Regions from separate parts of the Gemmobacter nanjingensis genome, predicted to be linked through region 2. Evidence: riboswitches for the same ligand, from Rfam matches in the RefSeq annotation. Region 2 holds a riboswitch; the other holds the start of a gene.

Region 1 (7,751 bases), on a different contig from region 2:
CGGCGCGGCCAGGAGGATAGCAAGCTGATCGGTACAGAGATTGATCGAGACGACGCGCCGGGGGGCGTCCGGCGCGGCGAACCCCGGCCCGGTGCTTACCGGACCGGCCAGCAGCAAAAGCAGCGCAAGCTGCCTTACCATTTCGCCTCCAGCCCCAGCCATGCGGTGCGACCTGGCGTTGCATAACCCCAGGTTTCCACATTCTTGCGGTCAAAGAGGTTGGTGACGCGCCCGGTCAGCTGCACGCTGTCGGTCAGATCATAGCGCGCGGCGACATTCACGGTGGTCCAGACCGGGGTCTTGCGGGTTGCAAAGGCGCCCCAGTATTCGGTGCTGTAATTCCCCGCCGCATAGCGGATGTCCGCCGTAACCGAACCGCGGCCGCCAAAGGTCTGCCAGGTGCCTGACAGGCCAAGCTCGTGCCGGGGGCGCAGGATCTCGACCGAGCCGTCGGGGTTCTTTGCGTCCAGATAGGTGTAGTTCATCCCCAGAGACAGCGTGTCGGTGGCTTGCAGGCGACCGCTGAGCTCGATCCCCTGACGCGGGCTTTTGCCCGACTGGTTGACATAGGTCGCCCGGCCCGAGCCATCGGGTGCCGCGCCATAGGCATAGGTGATCTCGTCTTCCAGCTTCTCGTTGAAATAGGTGATGTCGATCAGGCCGCGACCGCCCAGAACCTCGGTCTCGATCCCCAGATCGAAGCCGGTGTTGCGTTCGGGTGCCAGACGGGGATTGCCCAGCGTGTAGCTGTCATCGGCATAAAGTTCGTAATAGGACGGGTTGACCGAGGCGCGGCCCGCCGAGGCATGGACGCGCAGCCCGGTATCCGGCACGCGCCACGACAGGCCGATGTTCCAGCTGGTGAAATCCTCGAAGGTCTTGTTGTTGTCGCGCCGGATGCCAGCCTGGATGTCCAGCCCGTTGTCAAGAAAACCGCGATATTCCAGCGCGACCGAGGTCATGCCGCGCTTGTAACCCGGCGCCGCCGAGGATTCATCATCCTCCTTTTCCGCAAGCAGGTTCAGCAGGTGCGACGCATCTTCCACCGCCTGTCCGTCCAGCGCGTAGCTGAGCCGGTATTTCAGCTTCCCGGTCTCACTCCGCGTGGTCGGGCCGCCGTTGAAGCTCTGCCTGAACAGCGTGTTCTGCCATTCCAGCCGATGGGTCATCCGGCCATCCAGCATCGAAAATTCCGCCCACAAAGCGCCGGTCTGTTCATCGCGGTTGCTGTAGGGCGCCGGGTCATCCACGACGTAGCTGTCGGCATCGGTCGCGGCCCAGTTTTCGGAATCATAGTCGTAGCGCTCTTTCGAGCGGCGCAGGGTGAAGCCCAGCGTCAGATCCTCGGTCGCCTGCCAGTCGCCCGACAGGTTCAGGGTGCGGCGGCGGATACCGTCCTTCTCGCCGCCATCGCCGGACTGGTCATAGCCCTTGTCATCACGATCCGAGAGGCTCAGCTTGAGCCCGCCGCGCGCACTGCGCTGCGACAGGAAGGCCGAGGCGGCAGTGCCGTTGCCGAACTCGATCCGGCCGCCGTAATGCGTGCCCTCATCGCCCTTTTTGGTGATGATGTTGATCACCCCCGTCGAGGCATTGGAGCCGTAAGAAGCCGATTGCGGGCCGCGCAGCACCTCGATCCGGTCGATATCGGCGGCTTCCAGCCCGGTGAAGACATATTCATCGGACCCGGCACTGGCCTCGATCCCGTCGATCAGCACAAGCGTATGGCTGGCCTCGCCGCCCCGGATACGCACCTGCGTATAGGTGCTGCCCGAGCCGGTCACGGAAACCCCTGGCAGCGCGCGCAGGGCATCCTGCACCGTCGCGATGCCGCGATCCGCGATTTCGGCGCCATCCAGCACGGTGACCGACCGGCCATAGGCATTGGCGGCAATGCCGGTCAGGCCGCCGGAAATGATGATCTCATCCATTTCGGTGACCTCCTGCGCCACGGCAGCGCCCGGCACCAGAAGGCAGGTGGTGGCCAGAAGACCAAGATACGACACGCGTTTGGAACCCATGTTCCGTTCTCCCAATCGCGGGCAAATGCCCGACAGACCCGATGTGTCGCGGAAAGGGTTCCGCAGACAGTGCTTGCTGTCACCGCTGCGGTTAAGGCCGCTTCCATGGCGCCCCTCGCGCCCGGAAAGGGTGATCCTCCAAGCAGGTCTCCTGGCTCGCGGGTCGTAGCGTTGCCGGCCTTCCCGGGGCTTTGCCGCCCCAGTGGCATGATCGACGTCGCTCACCGCTGACAGTTGCGGGGGCAGCTACGGCCAGAACGCAGGCGTTCCTCCGTATTCCCTTTTCATCCGGCGGGCCGGAACTTGGTCCTGCGATCTAGGGTCCGGGGGCTGCGCGAGTCAAGGCCGCGCCGCAGCGCGGCGGGTGGATCGCATTCCGCTGTGGCACCATGCACGCACCCAGCCTGCTTGACGGGACCGGGCCAAGCAGCAAAGCTTTGCCCACCCGGGGGAGGAGCGCAGATGACCACGCCGCAGGATGCGGGCTGAACGATCCGGAAAGCCCAGCCCCACAGGCACAATGCGGTAAGCTCTGCGCCATCCCCGAAGCCACGACCAAGGAGCCCCGATGAACTGGACCGATTTCGCCCGCTGGGGCGCCCGTATCGCCGATTGGGGCGCACACTATCATCAGGGTCTGCGCGAGCGCCCGGTCCGCGCCGGCACCCGTCCCGGCGAAGTGGCCGCCGCCCTGCCCGCCTGTCCGCCGGAAACGCCCGAGGCGATGGAGGCAATCTTCGCCGATTTCGAACAGATCGTGATGCCCGGTATGACGCACTGGCAGCACCCGCGCTTCTTCGCCTATTTCCCCGCCAATGCCACGCCGCCTTCGATGCTGGCCGAGTTTCTCGCCAACACCGTCGCCGCGCAATGCATGCTGTGGCAGACCTCGCCCGCCGCGACCGAGATGGAGACGGTGATGATGGACTGGCTGCGTCAGTCGGTTGGTCTGCCAGAGGGATTCAAGGGGGTCATTCAGGACAGCGCCTCGTCCGCCACGCTCGCCGCTGTGCTGACGATGCGGGAGCGCGCACTGGATTGGGCCGGCAATGAACAGGGCCTGAGCAGCCAGCCGCGCCTGCGGGTCTATTGTTCGGGCGAGGTGCATACCTCCATCGACCGGGCGATCTGGATTTCCGGCATCGGGGCCGCGAACCTCGTCCGCATCCCGACGCAAGGCCCGCGGCGCAGCATGGACCCGGCGGCGCTGGATGCCGCCATCCGTGCCGATCTGGCGGCGGGGTTGCACCCCTGCGGGGTGATCGCCTGCACCGGAGGCACCGGAACCGGCGCCTGCGACGACATTGCGGCGACGCTTGCCGTGGCGAAGGCGCACGGGCTTTACACCCATGTCGATGCAGCCTGGGCAGGCGCCGCGATGATCTGCCCGGAGTTCCGCGAGTTGTGGACCGGCATAGAAGGCGCCGATTCCATCGTGTTCAATCCGCATAAATGGCTGGGCGTGCAATTCGACTGCGCGGCGCATTTCCTGCGCGACCCCGAGCCGCTGGTGCGGACGCTGGCGATCCGGCCGGAATACCTCAAGACCCATGGCGCGGACGGGATCGTCAATTATTCGGAATGGTCGATTCCGCTGGGCCGCCGCTTCCGTGCGCTGAAACTCTGGTTCGTGCTGCGGCATTACGGGCTGGAAGGGCTGCGCACCCGCATCCGCAACCATGTGCGCTGGTCGCAGGCGCTGGCAGACAGGCTGCGCGCCGATCCGCGGTTCGAGATCATGACCGAGCCGGTCCTGTCACTGTTCACCTTCCGGCTGAAAGGCGCGGATGAGGCGGCGCAGCAGGCCTTCATCAACCGGATCAACGATGATGGCCGCATCTACATCACGCAGACGCGGGTGCAGGATGGGCTGGTGATCCGCTTTCAGGTCGGCCAGTTCGACGCGACCGAGGCCGATGTGGCCACGGCCTTCGAGGTGATCACCGCACTGGCCGGGAACGGTTAACTCCGTTCCAGAAGGCCCCGGATCAGAAACATCTCCGCCTCGTGGATGCAGCCCATCTGCTCCCATTCCGCATCGGTCTGGGTGGCCAGCCGCCATGTCAGCAGCGTCACCACGCATTTGTCGGCGCCGATCTTCAGCACGTCACCGGGGATCACCCGCGACATGTTGCGAAACTGCATGGCCTCTTTCGACGGGCCGACGTCGTAATCTACCTGAAACCGTGCCGGATCAGCGTTCAGCCGGACCCAGGTTTCCTTGCCCGAAAAGACCGAGGTGCCTACAAACAGCCCCGGCTCCGCCTCGCGCCGGTTGGCGCTGCCCCAGGCCCACTGGCCCTGCGCTATCCCGTCGGACATGATGGCAAAGGCCACCTCTGCCGGGCGGTTCACCACGATGCTGCTGGTGTGACAATGATGATCCTGCATGGCGCCCCCTCCTGTTCGCGGGGTCAGGCTGCGCAGCACCCGGCCCGCCTGTCAAGCATCGCCAGCCTGCCTGCGCCAGTCGGTCGGGGTCAGGCCGAACAACGCCTTGAACAGCCGCGAGAACTGCGCCTGATCGGAGAAGCCGAAGCGATAGGCAATCTCGGCCATCGGCAGATGCCGCGAGGCGCCGATCACATCCCGCGCCGCGATCAGCCGTTCCTCGCGGATGAATTGCGAGACGGTCTTGTTGGTATCGCTGAACAGTTCGTGCAGATAGCGTTTGGAGATGCCGCAGGCATCGGCCACATATTCCGGTGACAGGGCGGTGTTTGACAGGTTCTGCCGGATGACATGCTCTGCCCGCCGCAGATGACCCGCCCGCACGGCGGTGCGCACGCCCGCCTCGCCATCTTCGGTATTGCCCTCCAGCGCCAGCGCCAGCACCTCGACCGTCTGCCGCCCCAGAATGGCCGCCGCCCGCGCCTCGGTTTCCGGCAGTACCTGCAGCTGCCCCATCATCGCCGAAAACAGCGCGGGCAGGCCACTGCCCGCGTCTATGATGCGCGCGCAGAACCGATCCGGGTCGCGCAGCTTTTCCGCCAGCATGCGCTTCGAGATTTTCAGCACCGTCAGTTCGTTCGCAGCGCCATAGGAGAACCGATAGGGTTCGTCCCCGCGTTCCAGGATAAACCCGCCGGGATCACAGCGCACCTGACGGCCAAGCTGATGAAACTCCACCGGGCTGCGGCGCGGAATGGTGACCAGATATTCCTCCTCCCGCGTATGCGAGATGTGGTCGGGCAGGCGTTCGTATTGCAGGGGTTCCGTGCAAAGCCGCGACAGGGACACCTGCCCCATCTCGCGCCGCTCCAGCGTGCCGGTGAAGCTGCGCGCATCCCGATAGGTCAGATGCAGCGGAAAATAGGTCTCGGCAATGACACGGTTCCAGTGCACCGCCCGCTGCGCGGGGGCCGTCAGGGCCGTGCTGTGGGCAATGATGTCCATGGCGATCTCCCCCGGAGGGCCTGCAAGAATCGCTAACCACGAACGCCCTTCCGTTCAAGAAAATTTCGCGGCGACGCGCCCGGCCTGCACGGAATGACAAAGGGTCATGCGCAGGGCGTCAAGGCCCTGCCCATCCCTGCGCCGGTTTGCAAATGATCCCGCGCCGGTCTGCAAGATCGTGGCCGCGTCCCGCGTCATCCTGTCTGCCATCTTGAGAGGCCGGCGAGCGGCCCGGAAACAGGGAGAAGGACAACCGCGCCCCCGGCGTGCCTGTTTTCGTGGCTGCTTCCCAACGGGAAGGACCGACATGACCAAACGCAACGTGGACCCGATCACCCTTTCGGTGGTGCGCGGTGTGCTGGAAACCACCCAGCGCGAAATGACCCTGACGCTGGAACAGACGGCGCGCAGCTCTGTCTTCAACCTCGCGCATGATTATTCGACGGCGCTGTTCAACCACACGCCCGAGATGATCCTGCAAGGACAGGACATCCCGATCCACCTCGGCTCGCTGATCCCCGCGATGAAATCGGTGGCGAAGTTCTTCGAGGGCGAGATCCACGAGGGTGACCTGATCCTGCACAACGATCCGGCCTATGGCGGTTCGCATATCATCGACACCTGCATGTATTACCCGGTGTTCTATGAAGGTGAGCTGGTATTCTGGACCGTCTGCAAGGGCCACCTGACCGATATCGGTGGCCCGGTTCCGGCGGGCTACAACCCCAATGCGACCGAGATCTTCGCCGAAGGCCTGCGCATCCCGCCGGTGAAACTGTGGGACAAGGGCAAGCCGCGCCATGACGTGATGAACCTGCTCCTGACCAACATGCGCGCACGCCGCGACCAGGAGGGCGACTTCAACGCGCTGATCGGCGCCTGTCAGGTGGGCGCGCGCAACCTCATCAACCTGATGAAGAAATACGGCAAAGACGTGGTGCAGGACTGCATCGCCGAACTGCTCGACATGGCCGAGGCGCATATGCGCAAGCTGATCGCGGGCGTGCCCGACGGCACCTATACCGGCACCGCGATCCTTGAGGATGCCGGTCACGGCTTCGGCGATTTCGACATCACCGCCACCGTCACCATCAAGGGCGATGCCTGTCATATCGAGATCGCCTCGCCGCCGCAGGTGCCCTATTTCATCAACAGCTACGAAGGGAACAGCCATTCCGGCGTTTATCTCGGGCTGATGATGTTTGCCCAACTGCCGCCACCCTATAACGAGGGGCTCTATCGCTGTGTCACCACCGACATGGGGCCGAAGGGCACGCTGTGCAACGCAAAATCCCCTGCTCCGCACATGAACTGCACCACCACGCCGATGGAAACCCTGACCGACGCCGTGCGGCTTGCCTTTGAACAGGCAGCGCCCGCCAAGGTCTCGGCCTCTTGGGGCCATGCCAATGGCTGCAACATCGCAGGCTGGGACAAGCGCCATGACGAGGAATATGTGACCATGGTGCTGGCCTCGATCATCTCGGGCGCGGGAGCCACGGCCGCACAGGATGGCTGGCATGCCTGCGGCCCGGAATGCTGCTTCGGCGCGCTGACCAGCGGCGACATCGAGATGCTGGAACACAGCTACCCGATCATCATTCACCGCTATGGGCTGATGGAAGATTCGGGCGGCGCGGGAAAGAACCGCGGCGGCTCCGGCACCTGCTGGGAGGTGGAGCCGATGGACACGCCCATGACGCTCGTCACCTTCGGCGAAGGCCGCCGCATCCCCGCCATGGGTGCCGCCGGCGCGAAATCGGCGCTGATCCAGCCCAAGGTTGGACGGCTGGAGGTCACACGCAACGGGCAGACCCGGATCATCACCGAAAACGTGATTGAGACGATCCAGCCCGGCGAACGCGCCGCCAACAAGAACCCCGGCGGCGGCGGTTACGGCAACCCGTTCGAACGCGACATCCAGAAGGTGGTCGAAGACGTGCGCAACGGCCTCGTCAGCCTCGAAGGCGCCCGCCTCGACTATGGCGTCGTCATCACCGACCGCGACAGCCTGAGCGTCGATCACGCCGCCACCGCGAAACTCCGCGCCGCCTGATCCCCATTTTCTGTCGAAAAATATCCTCGGGGGGTTCGGGGGGCAGACAGCCCCCCGTCCGGCCCCACCATCCCAAAGGACCGCAACCCATGCAGAACCAGTATCGTCTCGGCATCGACGCCGGCGGCACCTTCACCGATTTCATCCTCGCCGATCGCAAGGGCGGCGTGCGCATCTTCAAGGCGCTCTCCACCCCCAACGACCCGACCGCCGCCATCCGCAACGGCCTCGCCCTGATCGAAGAGGAAACCGGGCTTTCCCCCGAAACCATCGTCTCC
Region 2 (7,751 bases):
GCGGCGGCGACAAAGATCGCCAGCCGGAATCGCGTGACCTCGACCCCAAGGCTTACGGCGGTTTCGTCGCCAAGGCTCATCGCGTTCAGCACCGGCGCCCGCGACCAGAGCCACAGGCCCACCGGCAGCAATACCGCCAGCGGCCAGAGAAGATGCGACCATTGCGCAAGGCCCAGCCCGCCCAGCATCCAGAACACCACGGTATGCGTGGCGCGCGGGTCACCGAGGAAGATCAGGATATTGGCCCCGGCCATGATGATAAAGCTGACCGCAACCCCCGCCAGCACCAGCCGGTCCGCCGCCCCCGCGCCGGTCAGCGCCACAACGCCCAGCACCAGCGCCGTGGCCGCCAGCGCCCCGCCGAAGGCCATCAGCGGCACGGTCAGCAGGCCAAGGAACATGCCCGTGTGTAACAGAGCCGCAATCGCACCGAACGCGGCGCCCGAGGAAATGCCCAGCAAATGCGGATCGGCCAGCGGGTTGCGGGTAACGGCCTGAAGCGCCGCGCCCACCAGACCCAGCCCGCCGCCGACCAGAGCCGCCAGCAGCACGCGCGGCAGGCGGATCTGCCAGACGATATTCGCCTGCCCCACACCCCAGTCGGGCGTCACCAGCCCGGGCAGCAGCCGGTCGAGCAATACCCCCCAGACGGTGCCCGGCGCGATGGCGACCGATCCAACCGAAACCGCAAGGCTGACCGAAAGCGCCAGCCCCAGCAGCACGGCAAGGGCAAGGCCCGCCCGGCGCGGCAGGGCGCGACGCAGGGCGAGCCGCATCGTCACTGGCCCGCGAACCCGGCGACCAGCTTTTCGACCGCGCGGATATTGCGCGGCCCCGGCGTCGCCTCGACATATTCCAGCACGACGAAGCGATCATTCTTCACCGCGTCGATATCCGCGAAGGCCGGATTACCCTTCATGAAGGCGATCTTCTGTTCCGCCGTCACATCGCCGTAGTTCACGATCACCACGACCTGCGGATTGCGCGCCACCACCGGCTCCCACGCCACTTCGGCCCAGCTTTTGTCCAGATCATCCATGATGTTGACGCCGCCCGCCGCCTCGATCAGTGCGGTCGGCATGGCGTATTTGCCGGCAGTGAACGGCGCCTCTTCGCCCGAATCGTAAACAAAGACCCGCAGCGGATGGTCGTGGTCCACGCCCTTCGTCGCCTCGGCCAGCCGCGCCTTGTAACCTGCGACCAGCGCCTCTGCCCGATCCTCGACGCCGAATATGCGGCCAAGGTTCAGCATGTCCTGATACATGTCCTGCATCGTGCTGCGTGCTTTCGGCCCGATATGGATGCAGCTTTCGGTCAGTTCGTAGGTCTTGATGCCGAAAGGTTCCAGCGTTTCGGGCGTAACCTCGCCGCCGACCTTCATGCCATAATTCCAGCCCGCGAAGAAGAAATCAGCCTCCGCCGCAGCCAGAACTTCCTTGCTGGGGTATTTGGCCGAAAGCTCCGGCAATTCGGCGACGCCCTCGCGCATTTCGGGGTCCAGCGTCTTCCAGCCGGAAATGCCGGTATAGCCGACCATGTGGTCGCGCAGGCCGAGCACGAGCATCATTTCGGTCAGGTTCACATCATTGGAAATTGCGCGCGTGGGTGCGGCGTCGAAGGTCACATCACGGTCGCAGCTTTTGACGGTGACGGGGAAGGCAGCAGCCGCACTGGCAGACAGCAGCAGCGCCGCAAGGGCGAGACGGATCATCGGAAACTCCTGATCGGATCAGAGGTGAAAGGACAGGCGCGGGCCGGTGCCGCTGTGGTCGATCCGGCCCCGCACCTGAAAGGCGGTGTGCAGCAGATCCTCGTGCAGCACCTGATCGGGCGGACCATCCGCCAGCATACGGCCGCCATGCAGGATCAGCATGCGTTCGGCAAATTCCGCCGCCAGCGGCAGATCGTGCAGCGTGGTCACCACTGTCAGGCCGAGATCGCGCAGCAGCCGCAACAGATCAAGCTGGTGGCGGATGTCCAGATGGTTGGTCGGCTCGTCCAGCACCAGAATGCGCGGCTCTTGCGCAAGGGCACGGGCAACCATGACACGCTGCCTTTCACCCCCGGACAGGGTGCCGAAACTGCGGTCTGCGAAGGCTGTCAGGTCCAGCCGGGCCATGGCGGCGTCGATGATGGCGCAATCAGCCTCACCGGGCAGAGCGAGCCCGCTGCCCCAGCCCTTGCGATGCGGCAAGCGGCCCAAAGCCACGATCTGCCGCACACTCAGCACGAAATCGGTGGGTTGCTCCTGCACCACGGCAGCCACGATGCGCGCGGCCTCGGGCGCTGACATGAGCCACAGGTCGCGCCCTGTAACCGATACCGTGCCCCGCCGGGGCGGCTGGTGGCGATAGATCAGCCGCAGAAGCGAGGTCTTGCCCGCCCCGTTCGCGCCGCAGATCGCCATGATCTGCCCCTGCGGAACGGAAAAGCTGATATCGGTCAGGATGTCGGGCCGGTCCTTCGGACCCCAGCAGACCGAGCGGAACTCCAGCGCCGGGGTCATTGGATCGCCCCCGCCGCCGTGCGGATGACCGCAGCCGCAGGGCGCACGGTTCCGGCCACCAGCGCGTCGATATCCTGGCCATCTTCGACATCGCCAAACAGCCAGGTCTCGCCCGAGGCGACCCGCCAGGCCAGGGTGCAGGGCCGCTGGCAGCCTTCGACGCACAGCGTTCCCGACAGCTCGAACTCTGCCCCCACACCCGCCAGCGCCAGGGCGCCGCGCAGCTGGATCAACAGGTTCAGGCCGGGTCTGCATTCGCGCCCGACATGTGGGCAGGACTGGCAGACAAGCATCTGATGCGGCGCGGGGCGCGCGCCGGTTTCGGTGGAAAGCGCGGCCATCGGCCTGCGCGGGGATCTGTCCATACGATCTCCTTCCCGGGGCACCCCGCCCGGTGGTTGTTGCGGTTCTCGATGGCAGGTCTCCTGACTCGCGGGTCGCAGCTTGCCCCGCCTTCCCGGCCCCGCAGTTCGGGGTCCAGTGGCATTGGGGGTCGCTCGCCGCTTACAGTTGCGGGGGCAGTCACGGAATTGGCGCCTGATGGCTACACCGCACCGTGTTCCCTTTTCACCCAGCGTCGCATTTGCCGGGAACCATCGGCGGCCAGAAGCGCATGACTCGGCGCCGCCGTCAAGCCCGGGCACGACAAGCGGCGCACCCTTGCCTGTCGGCGCGCCGGCGGCGATGATTGCCCGAGACACCCGGAAAGGCCCGCCGATGACCAAGCTGAAGCTGCGCATCCTGTTCGACACCGCCATGCTTGGCCCCGGCAAGGCCGAGCTGTTGCAGCGCATTGGCGAGACCGGCTCGATCGCCGCAGCCGGGCGACAGATGCAGATGAGCTACAAGCGGGCGTGGTCGCTGGTGGAGGAAATGAACGCGGCCTTCCGTGAGCCGCTGGTCAGCAGTGCGCGGGGCGGGGCGGGCGGCGGCGGGGCGCAGGTGACAGAGACCGGGCAAGAGGTGCTGCGCCGCTACCTTGCGGTATTGGAGGCCGCCGAACAGGCGGGGGCGGCAGAGGTGACCGCGCTGGAGGCCTTGCTTGCCCCTGCGACCAAGGCGGATATGTCTGAAAAAAAATAACGCTTGCGTGACCGGGAGGTGCCTGCCAGATATGTTTTCCGAAACATATCGGAGTCTCCCATGTCCCGCCGTCTTGCCCTTACGCTTGCTTTCGCCCTCGCTGCCAGCCCTGCCGCCGCCGAGGAGGTCGTGGTCTTCGCCGCCGCGTCGATGAAGAACGCGCTGGATGACCTGGCCTCGCAGTGGCAGGCGGAAACCGGCAATCAGGTGGTGATCAGCTATGCGGGTTCGGGCAAGCTTGCGCAGCAGATCGTTGCCGGGGCGCCCGCCGACATCTTCGTGTCTGCCGCCCCGAACTGGATGGACGAGGTGCAGAACGCCGGGCTGGTCGTGGAGGGCACGCGCGAGGATCTGCTGGGCAATACGCTGGTGCTGATCGCGCATGGCAAGGATGCGGCGCCGGTTGAGATCGGGGCGGGCTTCGATCTGTCCGCGTTGCTGGGCGACGGGAAACTGGCGATGGCCATGGTCGATTCCGTGCCTGCCGGGCAATATGGCAAAGCCGCGCTGACGGCGCTGGGTCAGTGGGACAAGGTGGAACCCGCCGTCGCGCAATCCGACAACGTGCGCGCGGCGCTGGCACTGGTGTCCACCGGCGAGGCACCCTATGGCATCGTCTATGCCACCGATGCTGCCGCTGATGACAATGTGACCGTGGTCGGCACCTTCCCCGCCGACAGCTATCCGGCCATCGTCTATCCCGCTGCCCTCTTGACCGGGGCGGCAGATGCGGCGGACAAAGCCTTTTACGAGGCGCTTTCGGGCGAGGCAGCGCATGCGGCCTTCAGCGCGCAGGGCTTCGCGATCCTGAAGTAAGGGCCTGACCGGCGGCATATGACAGACTGGCTTTCCCCCGACGAATGGCGCGCCGTGGCGCTGTCACTGCGCGTCTCGCTCTGGGCCGTGGCCGCCAGCCTGCCCTTTGGCATTCTGACTGCCTATGCGCTGGCTCGGTGGGAATTTCGCGGCAAACAGGTGCTGAACGGCATCGTCCACCTGCCGCTGATCCTGCCGCCAGTGGTGACGGGCTATCTGCTGTTGCTGACCTTCGGGCGCAAGGGCGCGGTGGGCCAGATCCTCGACCAGTGGTTCGGCATCGTGCTGGCCTTCCGCTGGACCGGCGCGGCGCTGGCCGCCGCCGTGATGGCTTTCCCGCTGATGGTGCGGGCCATCCGGCTGGCGGTGGAGGCGGTGGACCCCAAGCTGGAACAGGCAGCAGGCACGCTGGGTGCCTCGCGCCCTTGGGTGTTCCTGACCGTGACGCTGCCGCTGATCCTGCCCGGCGTTCTGGCGGGCACGATCCTTGCCTTCGCCAAGGCGATGGGCGAATTCGGCGCCACCATCACCTTCGTGTCAAACATCCCCGGCCAGACGCAGACACTGCCTTCCGCCATCTATGCCTTTCTGCAAGTGCCCGGCGGAGAGAAGGAGGCCGCGCGTCTGGTGCTGGTGGCGGTGGGCATCGCCATGGCCGCGCTGATGCTGTCCGAATGGATCAGCCGGGCCGTCGCGCGCAGGATCGCCGGGACATGACGCTGTCGGTGAACCTGTCCCATCGCTTTGGCGACTTCACGCTGGATGTGGCGTTCGAAGCACCGCCGGGTGTGACGGTGTTGTTCGGACGTTCCGGCTCCGGCAAGACGACGGTGGTGAATGCTGTTGCGGGTCTCTTGCGCCCTGACCACGGTCGCATCATCGCAGGGGGCGAGGTCTTGCTGGATACCGAAACCCGCACCTTCCTGCCGCCACATCGGCGCAGGGTGGGGTATGTGTTTCAGGACGCCCGGCTGTTCCCGCATCTGACCGTGCGGCAGAACCTGCTATATGGCCGCTGGTTCGCGCACCGCCGGGGACCGGACAATTTCGCCCGCGTGGTCGATATGCTGGGGATCGGCCCCTTGCTCGCCCGGCGTCCCGCCGCGCTGTCAGGGGGCGAGAAAAGCCGTGTCGCCCTGGGCCGTGCCATCCTGTCGGAACCGCGCCTTCTGCTGATGGACGAGCCGCTTGCGGCGCTGGACGAGGCGCGCAAGGCCGAAATCCTGCCCTATCTGGAGCGGCTGCGGGATGAGTTGCATCTGCCCATCCTCTACGTCAGCCATTCCATGCCCGAGGTGGCGCGGCTGGCCACCACGCTGGTGCTGATCGAGGCGGGCCGCGTGGCCGCCGCAGGCCCGGCCACCGAACTCCTGTCCGACCCCGCTGCCGCACCTGCGCTGGGACTGCGCGAGGCCGGGGCGATCCTCTCCGCACGGCTGGCGGTGCCGGACGAGGACGGCCTCAGCCGTCTGGACTGTAGCGCAGGTCCGCTGTGGTTGCCGCGCGTGGCGGGCCGGGCGGGCGACAGTTTTCGCCTGCGCATCCTCGCACAGGATGTCATGCTGGCGACCATCCGCCCCGAAGGGATTTCGGCGCTGAACATCCTGCCAGCCGTTGTGCGGGAGGTCAGGCTGGGCGAAGGCCCGGGTGCGCTGGTGCAGCTGGAAGCGGGGGACGAGATGCTGCTGGCCCGGATCACCCGCCGCTCTGCCGCCGCACTGGAGCTGAAGCCCGGTCAGCAGATTCATGCTGTGCTGAAGGCGGTCTCTGTCGCGCAGGAAAACGTGGGCCATGGCAGACCCGGCGCGGACAGTCCCTAGTCCAGCATCATCGCCGAGGCGAGGATGACCGCATGCGTGCGGTTGCGTGCGTTCAGCTTGGCGCAGATCGACTTGACGTGCATCTTGACCGTCACCTCGCTGAGCCCCATGCGCAGGGCAATTTCCTTGTTCATCAGCCCGTCGCGCAGAAAGCCCAGAGTCTCGCGTTCGCGCGGCGTCAGATCGGGTTGCCAGGGCCGGGGGGCAACCGGATCGAAGCCTTCGGGCAGATAGATCTCGCCCCCCAGAATGCGGTGGATCGCGGCCGCCAGCTCCTGCGCCGGTGTGCTTTTGGGGATGAAACCGCTGGCCCCGCGCGCCAGCGCGGCAGTCACCATCTCGGGTTGCGCCTGACCGGAGAAAACCGCGAGGCGCCCGCCCGCATTTTCCGCAATCAGTGCCGCCACGGAATCCATGCCGTGAACGCCGGGCATCGAAAGATCCAGAAGCACCAGCGAAAAGCAGCCATGGCGGGCGATGGCCGTGCGGGCCGTCTCGAAGCTTTCGACGGCCACGACCTCGTCAAAGCCCTGCGCGCGCAAATGCGTGGCGACGAGATCCCGGATCAATTGGTGATCGTCGGCAATAAGCAGGCTCACGCGCGGCGTTTCAGCCAAGACAGCTCCTCCTGATTACTGCGCAGCAGTGTCGACCGCCTAATATCCGGCTGGCGGCTTGCCCGGTGGAGTATCTGCCTTTTGCGCGGTCTCCGCAAGCAAGGCCGTGACGAGTTGTCGCCTCAGACGCGCCCATTCGGCTGTCAGCCGCGCATGATGCACCGCCATGCGCCCGCCAGACCGCGCGGCGCCTTCGGCCTCGGTCAGTTGCGCGCAAATCCGCTTTGCCCCCAGCAGGGCACAGGCCCCGTTGAAGCGATGCGCGGCCTCTGCCAGACGGGCACCTTCGCCCACTGGCCCGTCCAGCAAGGTGAACAGCTGCCGGGCTTCAACATCAAGCTGATCCAGCGTGTCCCGGCAGGCTTCGGGCGTCAGGAAACCGCGCAGTTCTGACGCGATGCGGGGATCGAGTGTGGGCAGCGCACTTTCGGCCTCGGGGCCGACACCGGCCCGCAGGATATCGGTCAGCCGGGCAATGGTGATGGGTTTGACCAGAATTTCGGTCAGACCCGCCGCACGAATGCGGCGCAGGTCTTCCGGCAGGGCATGGGCGGTCACGGCGATGATGCGCGATGTGACCCCCATCGCCCGCATCTGGCTGGCCATGCTGAGCCCGTCCATGCCCGGCATGCTGACGTCGGTCAGGACCAGATCGAACTCGCCTTCGCGCACGGCCTGCAGGGCGGCTTCGCCACTCTCCGCCTCCTGCACGCGCTGGCCCAGATGTTCCAGCATCGCCCGTGCCACCGCGCGGTTGGTGGGATGGTCCTCGACCAGCAGGACATGCGACGCGGGCAGATCCGCCGTATCTGGCTGGACAGGCGGCAGCGGCATCACGCCGCCCCGCTGCGGCGCCTGCATCCGGGCGGTGAACCAGAAGGTGCTGCCCGCCCCTTCGCGGCTGGTCAC

What was found. Region 2 has a riboswitch for cobalamin ahead of IE126_RS17640 (DUF1636 family protein). Riboswitches for the same ligand answer to the same signal wherever they lie in the genome.
Region 1: linked by a shared signal. The riboswitch ahead of IE126_RS09560 (TonB-dependent receptor plug domain-containing protein) and the one ahead of IE126_RS17640 (DUF1636 family protein) in region 2 are both predicted to bind cobalamin.

What each region holds. Positions count from the first base shown of each region.
Region 1 is NZ_BMYI01000004.1:118,196-125,946, forward strand. Features, by position in the region: gene IE126_RS09555 (ABC transporter substrate-binding protein) at 1-141, opposite strand, end outside; gene IE126_RS09560 (TonB-dependent receptor plug domain-containing protein) at 135-2,021, opposite strand; cobalamin riboswitch at 2,146-2,343, opposite strand; gene IE126_RS09565 (pyridoxal phosphate-dependent decarboxylase family protein) at 2,590-3,987, shown strand; gene IE126_RS09570 (hypothetical protein) at 3,984-4,412, opposite strand; gene IE126_RS09575 (AraC-like ligand-binding domain-containing protein) at 4,464-5,417, opposite strand; gene capB (caprolactamase subunit beta) at 5,725-7,473, shown strand; gene capA (caprolactamase subunit alpha) at 7,563-7,751, shown strand, end outside.
Region 2 is NZ_BMYI01000012.1:128,467-136,217, forward strand. Features, by position in the region: gene IE126_RS17625 (FecCD family ABC transporter permease) at 1-776, opposite strand, end outside; gene IE126_RS17630 (ABC transporter substrate-binding protein) at 779-1,711, opposite strand; gene IE126_RS17635 (ABC transporter ATP-binding protein) at 1,730-2,506, opposite strand; gene IE126_RS17640 (DUF1636 family protein) at 2,503-2,871, opposite strand; cobalamin riboswitch at 2,905-3,119, opposite strand; gene IE126_RS17645 (winged helix-turn-helix domain-containing protein) at 3,224-3,589, shown strand; gene modA (molybdate ABC transporter substrate-binding protein) at 3,650-4,405, shown strand; gene modB (molybdate ABC transporter permease subunit) at 4,424-5,122, shown strand; gene modC (molybdenum ABC transporter ATP-binding protein) at 5,119-6,225, shown strand; gene IE126_RS17665 (response regulator) at 6,222-6,842, opposite strand; gene IE126_RS17670 (hybrid sensor histidine kinase/response regulator) at 6,882-7,751, opposite strand, start outside.